DNA from 2 places in the Streptomyces sp. NPDC127190 genome. Region 1 is predicted to be linked to the other one. Evidence: riboswitches for the same ligand, from Rfam matches in the RefSeq annotation. Region 1 holds a riboswitch; the other holds the start of a gene.
What was found. Region 1 has a riboswitch for cyclic di-AMP ahead of ACFVIU_RS17825 (NlpC/P60 family protein). Riboswitches for the same ligand answer to the same signal wherever they lie in the genome.
Positions count from the first base shown of each region.

Region 1 (6,961 bases):
GCCGTCGCCGAAGTCGATGGTCGCCTGGGCCTTGTCGCCCACGCCGGACACGGCGACGACCGTGCCGAGTCCGAACTGGTCGTGCGTGACCCGGTCGCCGACCGCCAGGGACACCACCGGCTTCTCGGAGGCGCGCCGGGTGGCGAATCCGGAGGCACCCGACGCCGAGGAGCGGGAGCGGGTGGTGGACAGCGAGGCCGCCACCCCGGACGAGACCGGCGCGGTCGCCCCGGTCCGCTTCCACTCCACATGGGTGGGCGGGATCTCCTCCAGGAAGCGGGAGGGCGGGTTGTACGACGGCTGACCCCAGGCGCTGCGCATCGCCGACCGCGTGAGATACAGCCGCTCCCGCGCGCGCGTGATGCCGACGTACGCCAGGCGCCGCTCCTCCTCCAGCTCCTTGGTCTGGCCGAGGGCGCGCATGTGCGGGAAGACGCCGTCCTCCATGCCGGTCAGGAACACGACCGGGAACTCCAGGCCCTTGGCGGTGTGCAGGGTCATCAGGGTGATGACGCCGTCGCCGTCCTCCTCGTCGGGGATCTGGTCGGAGTCGGCGACCAGGGCGACCTGCTCCAGGAAGTCGGCGAGCGTCCCCCGCTCCTCCTCGCCGCGCTCCTGCTCGAACTCCAGGGCGACGGAGGCGAGCTCCTGGAGGTTCTCGATCCGGGTCTCGTCCTGCGGGTCGGTGGAGGCCTGCAACTCGGCCAGGTAGCCGGTGCGTTCGAGCACCGCCTCCAGGACGGTCGCGGGTCCGGCGCCGGACTCGACGATCGTGCGCAGATCCTCCATCAGCGTGTTGAACCGCTTGACCGCGTTGGTGGAGCGCGCGGCCATGCCGTACGCCTCGTCCACCCGCTTCAGTGCCTGCGGGAAGCTGATCTTCTCGCGCTGGGCGAGGGCGTCGACCATCGCCTCGGCGCGCTCGCCGATGCCCCGCTTGGGGACGTTGAGGATCCGGCGCAGCGGCACCGAGTCCTCCGGGTTGGCGAGCACCCGCAGGTAGGCGAGGACGTCCCGGACCTCCTTGCGCTCGTAGAAGCGGACGCCGCCGACGACCTTGTAGGGCAGGCCGACGCGGATGAAGACCTCTTCGAAGACACGGGACTGGGCGTTGGTGCGGTAGAAGACGGCGACGTCTCCCGCGCGTGCCTCGCCCGCGTCCGTGAGGCGGTCTATCTCGTCGGCGACGAACTGGGCCTCGTCGTGCTCGGTGTCGGCGACATAGCCGGTGATCCGGGCGCCCTGGCCGGCGTTGGTCCACAGGTTCTTCGGGCGGCGGGACTCGTTGCGCTCGATGACCGCGTTGGCGGCGGACAGGATGGTCTGTGTGGAGCGGTAGTTCTGCTCCAGCAGGATCGTGGTCGCGTTCGGGTAGTCCTCCTCGAACTGGAGGATGTTGCGGATCGTCGCACCGCGGAAGGCGTAGATCGACTGGTCCGCGTCACCCACGACGCACAGCTCGGCGGGCGGGATGTCGTACTCGCCGGGCGGGACGTCCTCGTCGTGTTCCCCGGTGCCGACCAGTTCGCGCACCAGCGCGTACTGGGCGTGGTTGGTGTCCTGGTACTCGTCCACCAGGACGTGCCGGAAGCGGCGGCGGTAGTGCTCGGCGACGTCGGGGAAGGCGCGCAGCAGGTTGACCGTCGTCATGATCAGGTCGTCGAAGTCGAGCGCGTTGGCCTCGCGCAGCCGCGACTGGTAGAGCGCGTAGGCCTGGGCGAGGGTCTTCTCGAAGCCGTCGGTGGCCTGGGCGGCGAAGTCCTCCTCGTCGATCAGCTCGTTCTTCAGGTTGCTGATCTTGGCGCTGAAGGACTTCGGCGGGAAGCGCTTGGGGTCGAGGTCCAGGTCGCGGCAGACCAGGGCCATCAGGCGCTTGCTGTCGGCGGCGTCGTAGATCGAGAACGACGAGGTGAAGCCGAGCTTCTTCGACTCGCGGCGCAGGATGCGCACGCACGCGCTGTGGAAGGTCATCACCCACATCGCGTTCGCGCGCGGGCCGACGAGCTGCTCCACGCGCTCCTTCATCTCGCCCGCGGCCTTGTTGGTGAAGGTGATCGCGAGGATCTGGCCGGGGTGGACATGCCGCTCGCCGAGCAGGTGGGCGATGCGGTGGGTGAGCACGCGGGTCTTGCCGGAGCCGGCGCCGGCGACGATGAGCAGCGGGGAGCCGGCGTGCACGACCGCGGCGCGCTGGTTCTCGTTCAGCCCCTCCAGGAGGGCCGCCGAGTCGATGGCGGGACGCGGGGCGCCGTCGCGGTAGTAGGAATCCCGGTCCGGCGGCACGTCGAACTTCCCGCCGAACAGATCGTCCGGAAGCGGCTCCGGAGCGTGATCGTCCTCGGTCGGCGGCGGGGGCTCCTCCTCGTGCCCACGCGGGGGCTGGAGGTCCGCCAGGAAGCTGTCGTCAAAGAGGCTGCTCATCGCTCTCCGAGTCTAGGGTGCCCCACCGACAACCGGTCGCCGTCCCCGGAACCCGGCCGACCGACGACCCCGCCGATCACGGCCCGCGGGGCGCCCGCCGACCGCTCACGCTGCGGAAGCGCCTGCTCACGCGCGTAGACAAGTGCCCCCAGGTCACGGAAATGTATCGGACATACCTCGCACCAACCTTCACAGGACGCACACGAGTTGGCTAGGTTGCCGTCAGGCCGCACGACCCCTCTCCGGCGAACCTCGCCGGGCCGCGCGGCCTCCGCCGAATCCGGCGCGCCCCGCAGGGTGCACCGGAGCCGGGGACCCACCGATCCTGGGGTGAATCGGCCGACCTCCCGCCCGGGACGACGCCGTAGGGCAACCCTTCCGAAGCACCCGCCCGAACCCGACAGCTAACCCGGTAGGCGGCGTGTTGGAAGGAGTCGCCTCTTTTGGCGTCGCACCGCAAGCCGTGGCCCGGCGGCACCCATGGACCGGGCCTGCGCGGCCCCGCCCTGGCCACCGCCGCGTTCACCTCCGTGGCCGTCCTGTCCCAGACGGCCGAGGCCGTCCCCGCCCCCGACGGCAGGCCCAGCCTGGAGGAGATCGAGAAGAAGATCGACGAGTTCTACCGCCGCGCCGACTCGGCCGCGGAGGCGGAACCGGCGGCCCGGCAGCGCGCACGCTCGCAGGAGTCGGCGGCCGCCCGCCAGCGCGCCCGCGCGGAGGCGGCGGAGGCTGCCCGGCAGGGGGCGCCCTTCGAGGAGCGGGGAGCCGCCCGGCAGGGCACCCGCTTCGAGGAGCCGGGAGCCGCCCGGCAGGGGGCCCATGCCGCTTCCGCGGAGGCGTCGGCCGCGCGGCGACCGGCGCACGCGGCGGAAGCGCGCCGGGACGACCCGGGCCAGGACGACCCGCGCGCGGGGGGCGCCCGGCCCGCGGGGCGGCACGCCCGGGCCCGCGCGGGCCTGGTGCCGTTCGCCGCTGCGCCGGACGTGGCCGCTTCGCTGCTCGATGAGTTCCCGCAGGACCACTTCGCGCCGAGCCGGGTGATGAACCGGCTGGCCTCGCGCGTGAAGGACGCGGCGGAGCGGACCAGGGCCACCGCCGGCGGGAACGCGCGCGGCCGGGACGCGGGCCGGGACGCGCTCGGCGAGGTCACCGATGCGGGTCCGCGGGGCGAGCGCCCTGGCACGCGCGCGATGGCCGACCGGGGCGCGCTGGCATCGGCTGTCGCCAACCGGGGCACGCCGATACCGGCTGCCGCCGACCGGGGCACGGCGACACCGGCCGCCGCCCCGTACGACGTGAAGACCGCCAAGGCCGCCGTCCAGCGCAAGCTCGCCACCGCGCGGGAGCTGCTGTTCCGGCTGACCGCCGAGGCGGACGCCCGCTCGGCCGCGCTCGCGGGGCGGAAACGGGCGGAGGGTGCCGGTCCGGCGTACGGGGCCCAGGTCACCCGGGCCGAGCTGGCGGTCGCCTTCGCCCGCGCCCAGATCGGCAGGCCGTACGTGTCCGGCGCCAGCGGCCCCGGCTCCTACGACGCCTCCGGCCTCACCCAGGCCGCCTGGAAGGCCGCCGGCGTCACCCTTCCGCGCTCCGCCCGGGACCAGGCGGCCGCCGGCACGCCCGTGCCGCTCGCCGACGCCCGCCCCGGTGACCTGGTCTTCTTCTACGACGACAGCAGCCACGTCGGCCTCTGCACGGGCAACGGCATGATGATCCACTCCCCCGAGCCGGGCGCGTACATCCGTGAGGACTCCGTGTACCGCTGGGGTGAGTCACTCGTCCACAGCGTGGTGCGCCCGGGCTGACCGGTGACGACCGGGGCGCGCGACTCGCTTCATGGCACCGGCGGCCGTCAGGTCCACAGCACGGCGATGAACACGTTCGTCGCCGTGAGGGCGCCGACCAGGCCGAACTGGCCCTTGTCGATCGTCTCCTCGTCGCGCTTCACATAGACCAGGCCGAGGATCACGATCAGCAGCGCCAGCTTGATGCCGATCTTGATGGTGTTGATGTGCGCGCCCTGGGCCTGGTTCAGGCCGACCAGGGCCACGCCGGTGACCAGCATGGTCAGCGCGCCGTGCAGCATCCCGGGGACGAACCGGGCCGTGCCCTGGCCCATCGCCTTCATCTGGGTGAGGAAACCGCCGAGCAGCGCGGCGATACCGATGATGTGCAGGCCGACGAAGAGATGGATGAGTACGTCCATGGGGCCGGAGCCTAATTCGTCCCCCACAGCCCCCCGGACGGCAGGGTGCCGTGCCCGCCAGGCGGGGGGCCACCCGCCCGGTTCTCCTACAGCGCCGGCGGCCGTACCCACGGCGCGAACCGCTGCCCGGGAGCCGCGTCGGCACGCCAGTACCGCAGGACGGTTTCCTGTACGACCTCAACCCGCTCCGCAGCGATCAGACAGGAGACCGGCTCCGGCCCGCCCGCGTCTGCCTCGAAGGCGAGGAGCACAGGCGGTATCTCACCAAGCTGATGAGTGACTCTCGCGAGCTCGTCTTCCGACGGGGTGCGAAAGACCGGGTCGGCGAACTGCGCCGGACACGTGACGAAGGCCGGGTCCCCGAAGACCAGTTCCAGGCCGTGGGAGTGGCTGAGGTCATACCCGGCCGCCAGCCGGAACTCGGCCGCGTCCCAGGCAATGACGTCCCAGTCCCACCAGGACCCTTCAGGAAGCCGGATGCCGACATGCCGGTGTCCCGTGTCCACTCTCGGCTTCCTACACCGCTGTCGATCTTGCATATATCCGTGCCATAGCACCCCATCACCCTCCCCCGTCTCCCTTTTCCGCGCTTCGGTCACCACGCTGCGTGAAGGCGACGACTCCGGGCGGCGCATTCGGTCATCCTCGGTTGGGATCCGGTCCCTCCCGACCAGTTCCGTACACCGCGTTACCGACTTGTCACCGTCAGGCCTAGCGTCCTCCCCCAGGTGACCGGCTCCCCAACGCCGCCCGGCCAGGGGCGGCAGCCGGCCACCACCGCCGAGAAAGGCCCGGCGGCGGCCCGCTCCCCCTGTGCCGGCCGCCGCCGGGGCCCGGACGGCCCGCTCGTACGACCCGGACGGAAGGACGTGACGGTCCAGGTGGCAGCGCATCGCAAGCCCCGGCAACGCCCGCTCGGAGGCCATACGGCCCGCACGGCCGCGACCCTCGCCCTGGCGGGCGCGGCCACCGCGACCGCCTTCGACGGCACGGGACACGCGGAGCCGCAGCTGACGCCGGCGCAGGTGAAGACGAAGGTGGACAAGCTGTACCAGGAGGCCGAGGACGCCACCGAGAAGTACGACGGGGCGAAGGAGAAGGCGGACGCCGGGCAGCGGCGGCTGAACTCACTGCGCGACGAGGCCGCCCGCAAGGAGCAGAAACTCAACTCGGCCCGGGAGGCGCTCGGTTCGTTCGCCGCGGCGCAGTACCGCTCCGGTGGCATCGATCCGGCCTGGCAACTCGCCCTGTCCAGCGACCCGGACCGGTATCTGGACGGCGCCGCCTTCGCCGAGCGGGCCGGCGACCGGCAGGCGGCCGCGGTGTCGCGGGTACGGCAACAATTGCGGGAGATCGAGCGGTTGCGCGGCGCCGCCCGCGTGGAGCTGGCGTCGCTGCGGTCCCGGCAGGCGGAGCTGCGACGGCAGAAGACCACCATCACCCGCAAGCTGGACGAGGCCCGGCGACTGCTCGCCGGGCTCACCCCGCGCCAGCGCGACCACATCACCGGCGCCACCGGCACCGGCTCCGGGCCCGCCTCGCGGTCGGCCCCGGAGCCCCGGCAGCCGCTGGACCCGACCGGCTCCGTCACCGCCCCCGACCCCCGCGCGGCGACGGCCGTCGCCTACGCCTACGCCAAGCTCGGCAGCCCCTATGTGTGGGGCGCCACCGGCCCGAACGCCTTCGACTGCTCCGGCCTGGTCCAGGCCGCCTACCGCTCCGCCGGGGTCTCCCTGCCCCGCACCACCTACTCCCAGATCAACGCCGGCCGGCGCGTCTCCCGCTCCGAACTCCAGCCGGGCGACCTGGTGTTCTTCTACTCCGGCATCAGCCATGTCGGGCTCTACATCGGCAACGGACAGATGATCCACGCCCCGAACCCGTCGGCGCCGGTGCGGATCGCCCCCGTCGACGAGATGCCGTTCGCGGGAGCGACCCGGGTGGTCTGAGGCGCCCCGGCTCAGACCAGCCGGCGGGCCGTCGCCCAGCGGGTCAGCTCATGGCGGTTGGACAGCTGGAGCTTGCGCAGCACCGCCGAGACATGGGACTCGACCGTCTTCACCGAGATGTACAGCTGCTTGGCGATCTCCTTGTAGGCATAGCCGCGGGCGATCAGGCGCAGCACCTCGCGTTCGCGCTGGGTGAGGCGGTCCAGGTCCTCGTCCACCGGCGGGGCGTCGGTGGAGGCGAAGGCGTCCAGCACGAACCCGGCCAGCCGCGGGGAGAAGACGGCGTCGCCCTCCTGGACGCGGAAGATGGAGTCGACCAGATCGGAGCCGGTGATGGTCTTGGTGACATAGCCTCGGGCGCCGCCGCGGATCACGCCGATCACATCCT
Region 1 covers NZ_JBHXVE010000010.1:142,438-149,398, reverse strand. The annotation lists gene pcrA (DNA helicase PcrA) at 1-2,421, opposite strand, end outside; cyclic di-AMP (ydaO/yuaA leader) riboswitch at 2,684-2,857, shown strand; gene ACFVIU_RS17825 (NlpC/P60 family protein) at 2,865-4,223, shown strand; gene ACFVIU_RS17820 (hypothetical protein) at 4,271-4,624, opposite strand; gene ACFVIU_RS17815 (hypothetical protein) at 4,711-5,130, opposite strand; gene ACFVIU_RS17810 (NlpC/P60 family protein) at 5,506-6,573, shown strand; gene ACFVIU_RS17805 (LuxR C-terminal-related transcriptional regulator) at 6,585-6,961, opposite strand, start outside.

Region 2 (6,961 bases), on a different contig from region 1:
GTCGAGGCGATCGAGGCCGGGGACCGGGTGGAGCTGCGCGAGGAGCTGGGCGACGTGCTGCTCCAGGTGGTCTTCCACTCCCGGATCGCCGAGGAGCACCCGGACGCGCCGTTCTCCATCGACGACGTGGCCGGCGGCATCGTCGCCAAGCTGATCCACCGCCACCCGCATGTCTTCGGCGACGAGAAGGCCGAGACCCCGGAGGACGTCAAGGCGCACTGGCTGCGCACCAAGGCCGAGGAGAAGCAGCGCGACTCGGTCACCGAGGGCGTCCCGCTCGGCCAGCCCGGCCTGGCCCTCGCCGCCAAGCTCGCCTCCCGCGCCCGCACGGCCGGCCTGGACGTCCCGCTGCCCACGGGCGAGGGCGTCGGCTATGAACTCCTCGCCCTGGCCGCCCACGCCGAGGCGAACGGCACCGACCCGGAGGCGGCCCTGCGCGCGGCGGCCCGCGTCTACCGCGACGCGATACGGGCGGCGGAGGGACTGCCGGAGGAGAAGGCGTAACAGGCACGAGAAGGTGCAACAAGGGGAGAAGGCGTACCAGGGGAGAAGGCGTACCAGGGGAGAAGGCGTACCAGGGGAGAAGGCGTACCAGGGGAGAAGGCGTACCAGGGGAGAAGGCGTAACAAGGGGGAGGCGCGAGGGGAAGGGGGCGCAGCCGGATACCGTCGAGAGGTGACCGAGCTGCCCCACCCCCCGACCACCCCCGACGCCACCCCCGGCACCCCCGGACCCGTCCCCCCTCCCGCCCCTCCCGCCCTCTTCAGCTGGGAGTTCGCCGCCGACCCCTACCCCGCCTACGCGTGGCTGCGGGAGCACGCGCCGGTGCGGTGGACCCGGTTGCCCAGCGGGGTCGAGGCCTGGCTGGTCACCCGGTACGCCGATGCCAAGCAGGCCCTCGCCGACCAGCGGCTCAGCAAGAACCCGGCGCACCACGACGAGCCCGCGCACGCCAAGGGGAAGACCGGTATCCCCGGGGAGCGCAAGGCCGAGCTGATGACGCACCTGCTGAACATCGACCCGCCGGACCACACGCGGCTGCGCCGGCTGGTGAGCAAGGCGTTCACGCCCCGCCGGGTCGCCGAGTTCGCGCCCCGGGTGCAGGAGCTGACCGACCGCCTCATCGACGGGTTCGCGGCCCGGGGCTCGGCCGACCTCATCCACGAGTTCGCCTTCCCGCTGCCCATCTACGCCATCTGTGACCTGCTCGGTGTCCCGCGCGAGGACCAGGACGACTTCCGGGACTGGGCGGGGATGATGATCCGGCACGGCGGCGGACCCCGGGGCGGGGTCGCGCGGTCCGTCAAGAAGATGCGCGGCTACCTCGCCGAGCTGATCCACAAGAAGCGCGCGGCGCTGCCCGCGGAGCCGGTGCCCGGCGAGGACCTCATCTCCGGTCTCATCCGCGCCTCCGACCACGGCGAGCACCTCACCGAGAACGAGGCCGCGGCGATGGCGTTCATCCTGCTGTTCGCCGGTTTCGAGACGACCGTCAACCTCATCGGCAACGGCACCTACGCGCTGCTCACCCACCCCGGCCAGCGGACCCGGCTCCAGGCGTCCCTGGCCCGCGGCGAGCGGGACCTGCTGGAGACCGGTGTCGAGGAGCTGCTGCGCTTCGACGGCCCGGTGGAGCTGGCCACCTGGCGGTTCGCGACCGAGCCGCTGACCATCGGCGGCCAGGACATCGCCCCCGGCGACCCGGTGCTCGTGGTGCTCGCCGCCGCCGACCGGGACCCGGAGCGGTTCGCCGACCCGGACGTGCTGGACCTCGGCCGACGGGACAACCAGCACCTCGGCTACGGCCACGGCATCCACTACTGCCTGGGCGCCCCGCTCGCCCGGCTGGAGGGCCAGAGCGCGCTCGCCACGCTGTTCACCCGCCTGCCCGACCTGCGGCTCGGGGCCGATCCGGCCGAGCTGCGCTGGCGCGGCGGGCTCATCATGCGGGGCCTGCGCACCCTGCCGGTGGAGTTCACGCCGCGCGCCTGAACACCGGCCGACCCGATACCCCGCGGGGCGAGGTGACACACCATCAGCTCTGTGATCTTCACGTGATCTGCGCGGCATGAACTTGTGACAAGTGATCGTTGCCGATACGTTCACCCATCAGCGTGGCGCCCCGCACCAACCGCCACGCCGCTCCTGTTGTCGCACGAAAGGCTTCCGCATGCTCTCCGGGAACGGTCGTCACCGTCGCCCCCGTCAGGCTCCGGCCCTCCTCGTCGCGGCCGGAGTGACCGGCTCCGCCATCGCGATCCCGCTCCTCGGCGCCGCGAGCGCCAACGCGGCCGACGGAACCACCTGGGACAAGGTCGCCGAGTGCGAGAGCGGCGGCTCCTGGAGCGCGAACACCGGCAACGGGTACTACGGCGGTCTCCAGATATCCCAGGACGACTGGGCCAAATACGGCGGCACGCGCTACGCCGGCAGCCCCGACCAGGCGAGCCGTTCGCAGCAGATCGCGGTCGCCGAGAAGATCCTCGCCGACAAGGGCACCACGCCCTGGGCCACCTGCGCCCTGCTGTCCGGGCTGACCGCGAACTCCGGCTCGGTGGACGTCGACACGGGCGTCGGCGGCTCCGGTGGCTCCGGCGGCACGGGTGACGCGTCCGGTTCCACGGACAGCTCCGGTTCGTCCGGCTCGTCGGATTCGGGTACGTCGTCCGACCCGACGACGGGCTCGACGGGCTCGACCGGCTCGGCGGACTCGACGGGCTCGGCTTCCGGTTCCGGCACGGACAGCGGCACCGGCTCCGGCGGCGCCGGCTCCTCCGGCCCCTCCACCTCGACCCAGGACCCCGCCTCGACCCCCTCCTCGGGTACGGGCAAGGGTTCCGGCGCGCACCACGGCAAGGCGCACGGCTCCACCCCGAGCGGCACCCCGAAGCCGGGCACCTCCGCGCCGACCGGCAGCCAGAACCCCAAGGAAAGCGACACTTCCACCCCGGACACGCCGGAAGCGGACGATCCGGACCCGACCCAGCAGAGCGCCGGCTCCTGGAGCCTGGTGGACACCGGTTCGCTCAGCAGTGGCGGGCGTCACCGCGGGGACAGTGCGGACGAAAGCGTGACAAACGGTCAGAACGACGCCGCTTCGGGCCGCCATGCCTCCCGTCGGCCGGAGACTTACACCGTGCGCGCGGGGGACTCTCTCACCTCCATTGCGGACTCCCTTGGGGTCGACGGCGGATGGCATGCCCTCTACGCCGAGAACCAGAAGTCCATCGGGTCCGACCCGAACGACATCAGTGCCGGTCAGACGCTGAAAGTCGGTACCGAAACGGGCGTAAATTAGGGCCAGTTGACGCCCCGCTTGATCGCTAATGTCCGTTTTGGCGAAAGTGTGGGATGAGTCTCAGAAGCCCTGATCGTCTTTGAAATTCCGCCGATCGCGTGTCTACGGTCAGGACCGCTCGCCACCGCGAGCCCCGGCGGTCGCAACGCCGAATCCTGCCAGCGGCCACCCGGGAACAGTCGTCGCTTCGAGCGCCGCAGGCAGGAGCGGGGGAACCAAGGTAGGTGCCGTGACCGGCCGTTGAGGCCGGAACCGGCTTGGGGTGAAGCCGCGCCCCGCGCAAGCGGAGTGCGGCCGGGCAACTCAACCGGCCCGAACCCGACAGCTCACCTCGCAGGCGTCGGTGAGGGGATGATCCATGCTGTTTTCCGGCAAGGGCAAGCACCGTCGTCCGTCCAAGGCCGTCCGCGCCGTCGCACTCGCCGGTGTCGCCGGTGCCGCCGTCGCCGCCCCGCTGATGGCGGCCGGCAACGCCTCCGCCGCCACCGCCTCCCAGTGGGACGCCGTCGCCCAGTGCGAGTCCGGCGGCAACTGGGCCATCAACACCGGCAACGGCTTCTACGGCGGTCTCCAGTTCTCCGCCTCCACCTGGGCCGCGTACGGCGGCACCGCCTACGCCTCGACCGCCGACAAGGCCAGCAAGGCGCAGCAGATCTCCGTCGCCGAGAAGGTCCTCGCCGCGCAGGGCAAGGGCGCCTGGCCGGTCTGCGGCACGGGCCTGACGAGCACGCCGTACAACGGCTCCGCCCCGGCCGGCGGCACCACGACCAAGAGCACCGGCTCCACGACCAAGAGCACCGGCACCACCAGCCGCTCCACCGACGGGCAGGCCGCCACCCGCTCCACCCAGCGCACCACCCCGTCCCCGAGCAAGACCGTGACCACGCCGACCGGCAAGAAGGTCAAGAAGGGCGACGGCGAGTACAAGGTCGTCGCGGGCGACACCCTCAGCACCATCGCCGAGAAGCACCACGTCCAGGGCGGCTGGAAGAAGCTGTTCGACCTGAACAAGGACATCGTCACGGACGCCGACCTGATCTACCCGGGCCAGCAGCTGCACCTGAAGTGACCCGCGGCCCCGCGCAGAGCCACAGCGCCCTCACCACCGGGCCCCCCACACTCGTCGCCGAGTGAAGCCCCGGTGAGGGCCGACCCCCCCGTCCCCGCGGGCCCCCCCCCCCGGCGCGTTCTCCCCCGTACGCGCCGGGGCGGGGCTTTTCCATGACCGGCCCTCGGCCGCTCCGGGCCGGCCCGGCTCTTTGCCGAGCCGTCGTCCTCTTTGCCGAGCCGTCGTCCGCTGTTCTTCCGCACCCCCCTTTGTTCCGACGGTGAACAATGGGTACCGTCTGCGTGTCCTTCCCCGTCCACGGGCCGGTCGGTCGGCTGGCCGATGGCCCTGGGGCGGTTAGGCTCTAGTCGCAAGGCACAGCCGTAAGGCAGACCGCCCCGCACTTCCAGCGTCACATCCAAGAAGGAGATGCTCGTGCCGTCCATCGACGTCGTCGTAGCCCGGGAAATCCTGGACTCCCGAGGCAACCCCACGGTCGAGGTCGAGGTCGGCCTCGACGACGGCAGCACGGGTCGTGCCGCCGTCCCGTCCGGCGCCTCGACCGGCGCCTTCGAGGCCATCGAGCTCCGCGACGGCGACCCGAACCGCTACCTGGGCAAGGGTGTCGAGAAGGCCGTCCTGGCCGTCATCGAGCAGATCGGCCCCGAGCTGGTCGGCTACGACGCCACCGAGCAGCGCCTGATCGACCAGGCCATGTTCGACCTGGACGCCACCGACAACAAGGGCTCCCTCGGCGCCAACGCCATCCTCGGCGTCTCCCTCGCCGTCGCCCACGCCGCCTCCGAGGCCAGCGACCTCCCCCTCTTCCGCTACCTGGGCGGCCCGAACGCGCACCTGCTGCCGGTGCCGATGATGAACATCCTGAACGGCGGCTCGCACGCCGACTCCAACGTGGACATCCAGGAGTTCATGATCGCCCCGATCGGCGCGGAGTCCTTCTCCGAGGCCCTGCGCTGGGGTGCCGAGGTCTACCACACCCTGAAGAAGGTCCTGAAGAACAAGGGCCTGGCCACCGGCCTCGGCGACGAGGGCGGCTTCGCCCCGAACCTCGGCTCCAACCGTGAGGCCCTGGACCTCATCCTGGAGGCGATCAAGGAGGCCGGCTACACCCCCGGCGAGCAGATCGCCCTCGCCCTCGACGTGGCCGCGTCCGAGTTCTACAAGGACGGCTCCTACGTCTTCGAGGGCAAGAACCGCTCGGCCGCCGAGATGACCGAGTACTACGCCGAGCTGGTCGAGGCGTACCCGCTGGTCTCCATCGAGGACCCGCTGTTCGAGGACGACTGGGACGGCTGGAAGACCATCACCGACAAGCTCGGTGACAAGGTCCAGCTGGTCGGCGACGACCTGTTCGTCACCAACCCCGAGCGTCTCGCCCGCGGCATCGAGGAGGGCACCGCCAACGCCCTGCTGGTCAAGGTCAACCAGATCGGCTCGCTGACCGAGACCCTGGACGCCGTCGAGCTGGCCCAGCGCAACGGCTTCAAGTGCATGATGTCCCACCGCTCCGGCGAGACCGAGGACGTCACCATCGCCGACCTGGCCGTCGCCACCAACTGCGGCCAGATCAAGACCGGTGCCCCGGCCCGCTCCGAGCGCGTCGCCAAGTACAACCAGCTGCTGCGCATCGAGGAGATCCTCGACGACGCCGCGGTGTACGCCGGCCGCAGCGCCTTCCCGCGCTTCAAGGGCTGAGCCGGCAGACAGCCGAGCCGGCAGACAGCCGAGCCGGCAGAGGGCTGAGCCGGCAGAGGGCTGAGCCAGTAGGGGCTAAGTCCTCGCCAGTCGTACGTACGTCCCCGTACCCGGTCCCGTACCGTGTCCGGGGACGTACGCACGTGTGCGAGCAGCAGGCGACAGACAAGGGGAGGCGGTACGCCAGATGGCCGTGAAGGACCGGGACCGTTTCTCCACCGCGACCAGGCTGCGGCTGCTCGGCGAGCAGACCGCGGCCCGGGTCTACCGCTCCCAGACCAAACGGCAGGCCCGCCGCTCCCGGCTCACCGGACGGGCGGCGCTGCTCGCGCTGGTGCTGTGCTCGCTGATCGTCGCCCTCGCGTACCCGATGCGGCAGTACGTCTCCCAGCGCGCCCAGATCTCCGACCTCCAGCGGCAGCAGGAACAGGCGCGCGAGCGCGTGGAGCAGCTGCGCGACCTCAAGGCGCGCTGGCAGGACGACTCCTACGCCGAGCAGCAGATCCGGCGGCGGCTGCACTACGTGATGCCCGGCGAGACCGGGTACGTGGTGGTCGACCCCGGCGCGGCCCGGCAGTCCCGCACCGACCTGCGCGCCGCCCACCGGCCCTGGTACGCGAACGTCTGGGACGGGATCGACAAGTCCGACGCCTCCGACCAGTGACCGGTACCGTCGGCTGAGCAGCAGCCTCGGCCATCGGCCGGCCACCGACGACACGTCCTCGGCCGGCCACCGACAGAAAGTCTTTCGAAAGCAGTCATGGAAACGCCTCCGCCGCCCACTCCGCGCACCGAGCCCACCGACGCGGACGTCGAGGCCTTCAAACAGCAGCTGGGCCGCCCGCCGCGGGGCCTTCGGGCCATCGCGCACCGCTGCCCGTGCGGTCAGCCGGACGTCG
Region 2 covers NZ_JBHXVE010000016.1:85,521-92,481, reverse strand. The annotation lists gene ACFVIU_RS23985 (nucleoside triphosphate pyrophosphohydrolase) at 1-504, shown strand, start outside; gene ACFVIU_RS23980 (cytochrome P450) at 676-1,992, shown strand; gene ACFVIU_RS23975 (transglycosylase family protein) at 2,171-3,298, shown strand; cyclic di-AMP (ydaO/yuaA leader) riboswitch at 3,481-3,653, shown strand; gene ACFVIU_RS23970 (transglycosylase family protein) at 3,657-4,367, shown strand; gene eno (phosphopyruvate hydratase) at 4,782-6,062, shown strand; gene ACFVIU_RS23960 (septum formation initiator family protein) at 6,250-6,726, shown strand; gene ACFVIU_RS23955 (DUF501 domain-containing protein) at 6,823-6,961, shown strand, end outside.
Region 2: linked by a shared signal. The riboswitch ahead of ACFVIU_RS23970 (transglycosylase family protein) and the one ahead of ACFVIU_RS17825 (NlpC/P60 family protein) in region 1 are both predicted to bind cyclic di-AMP.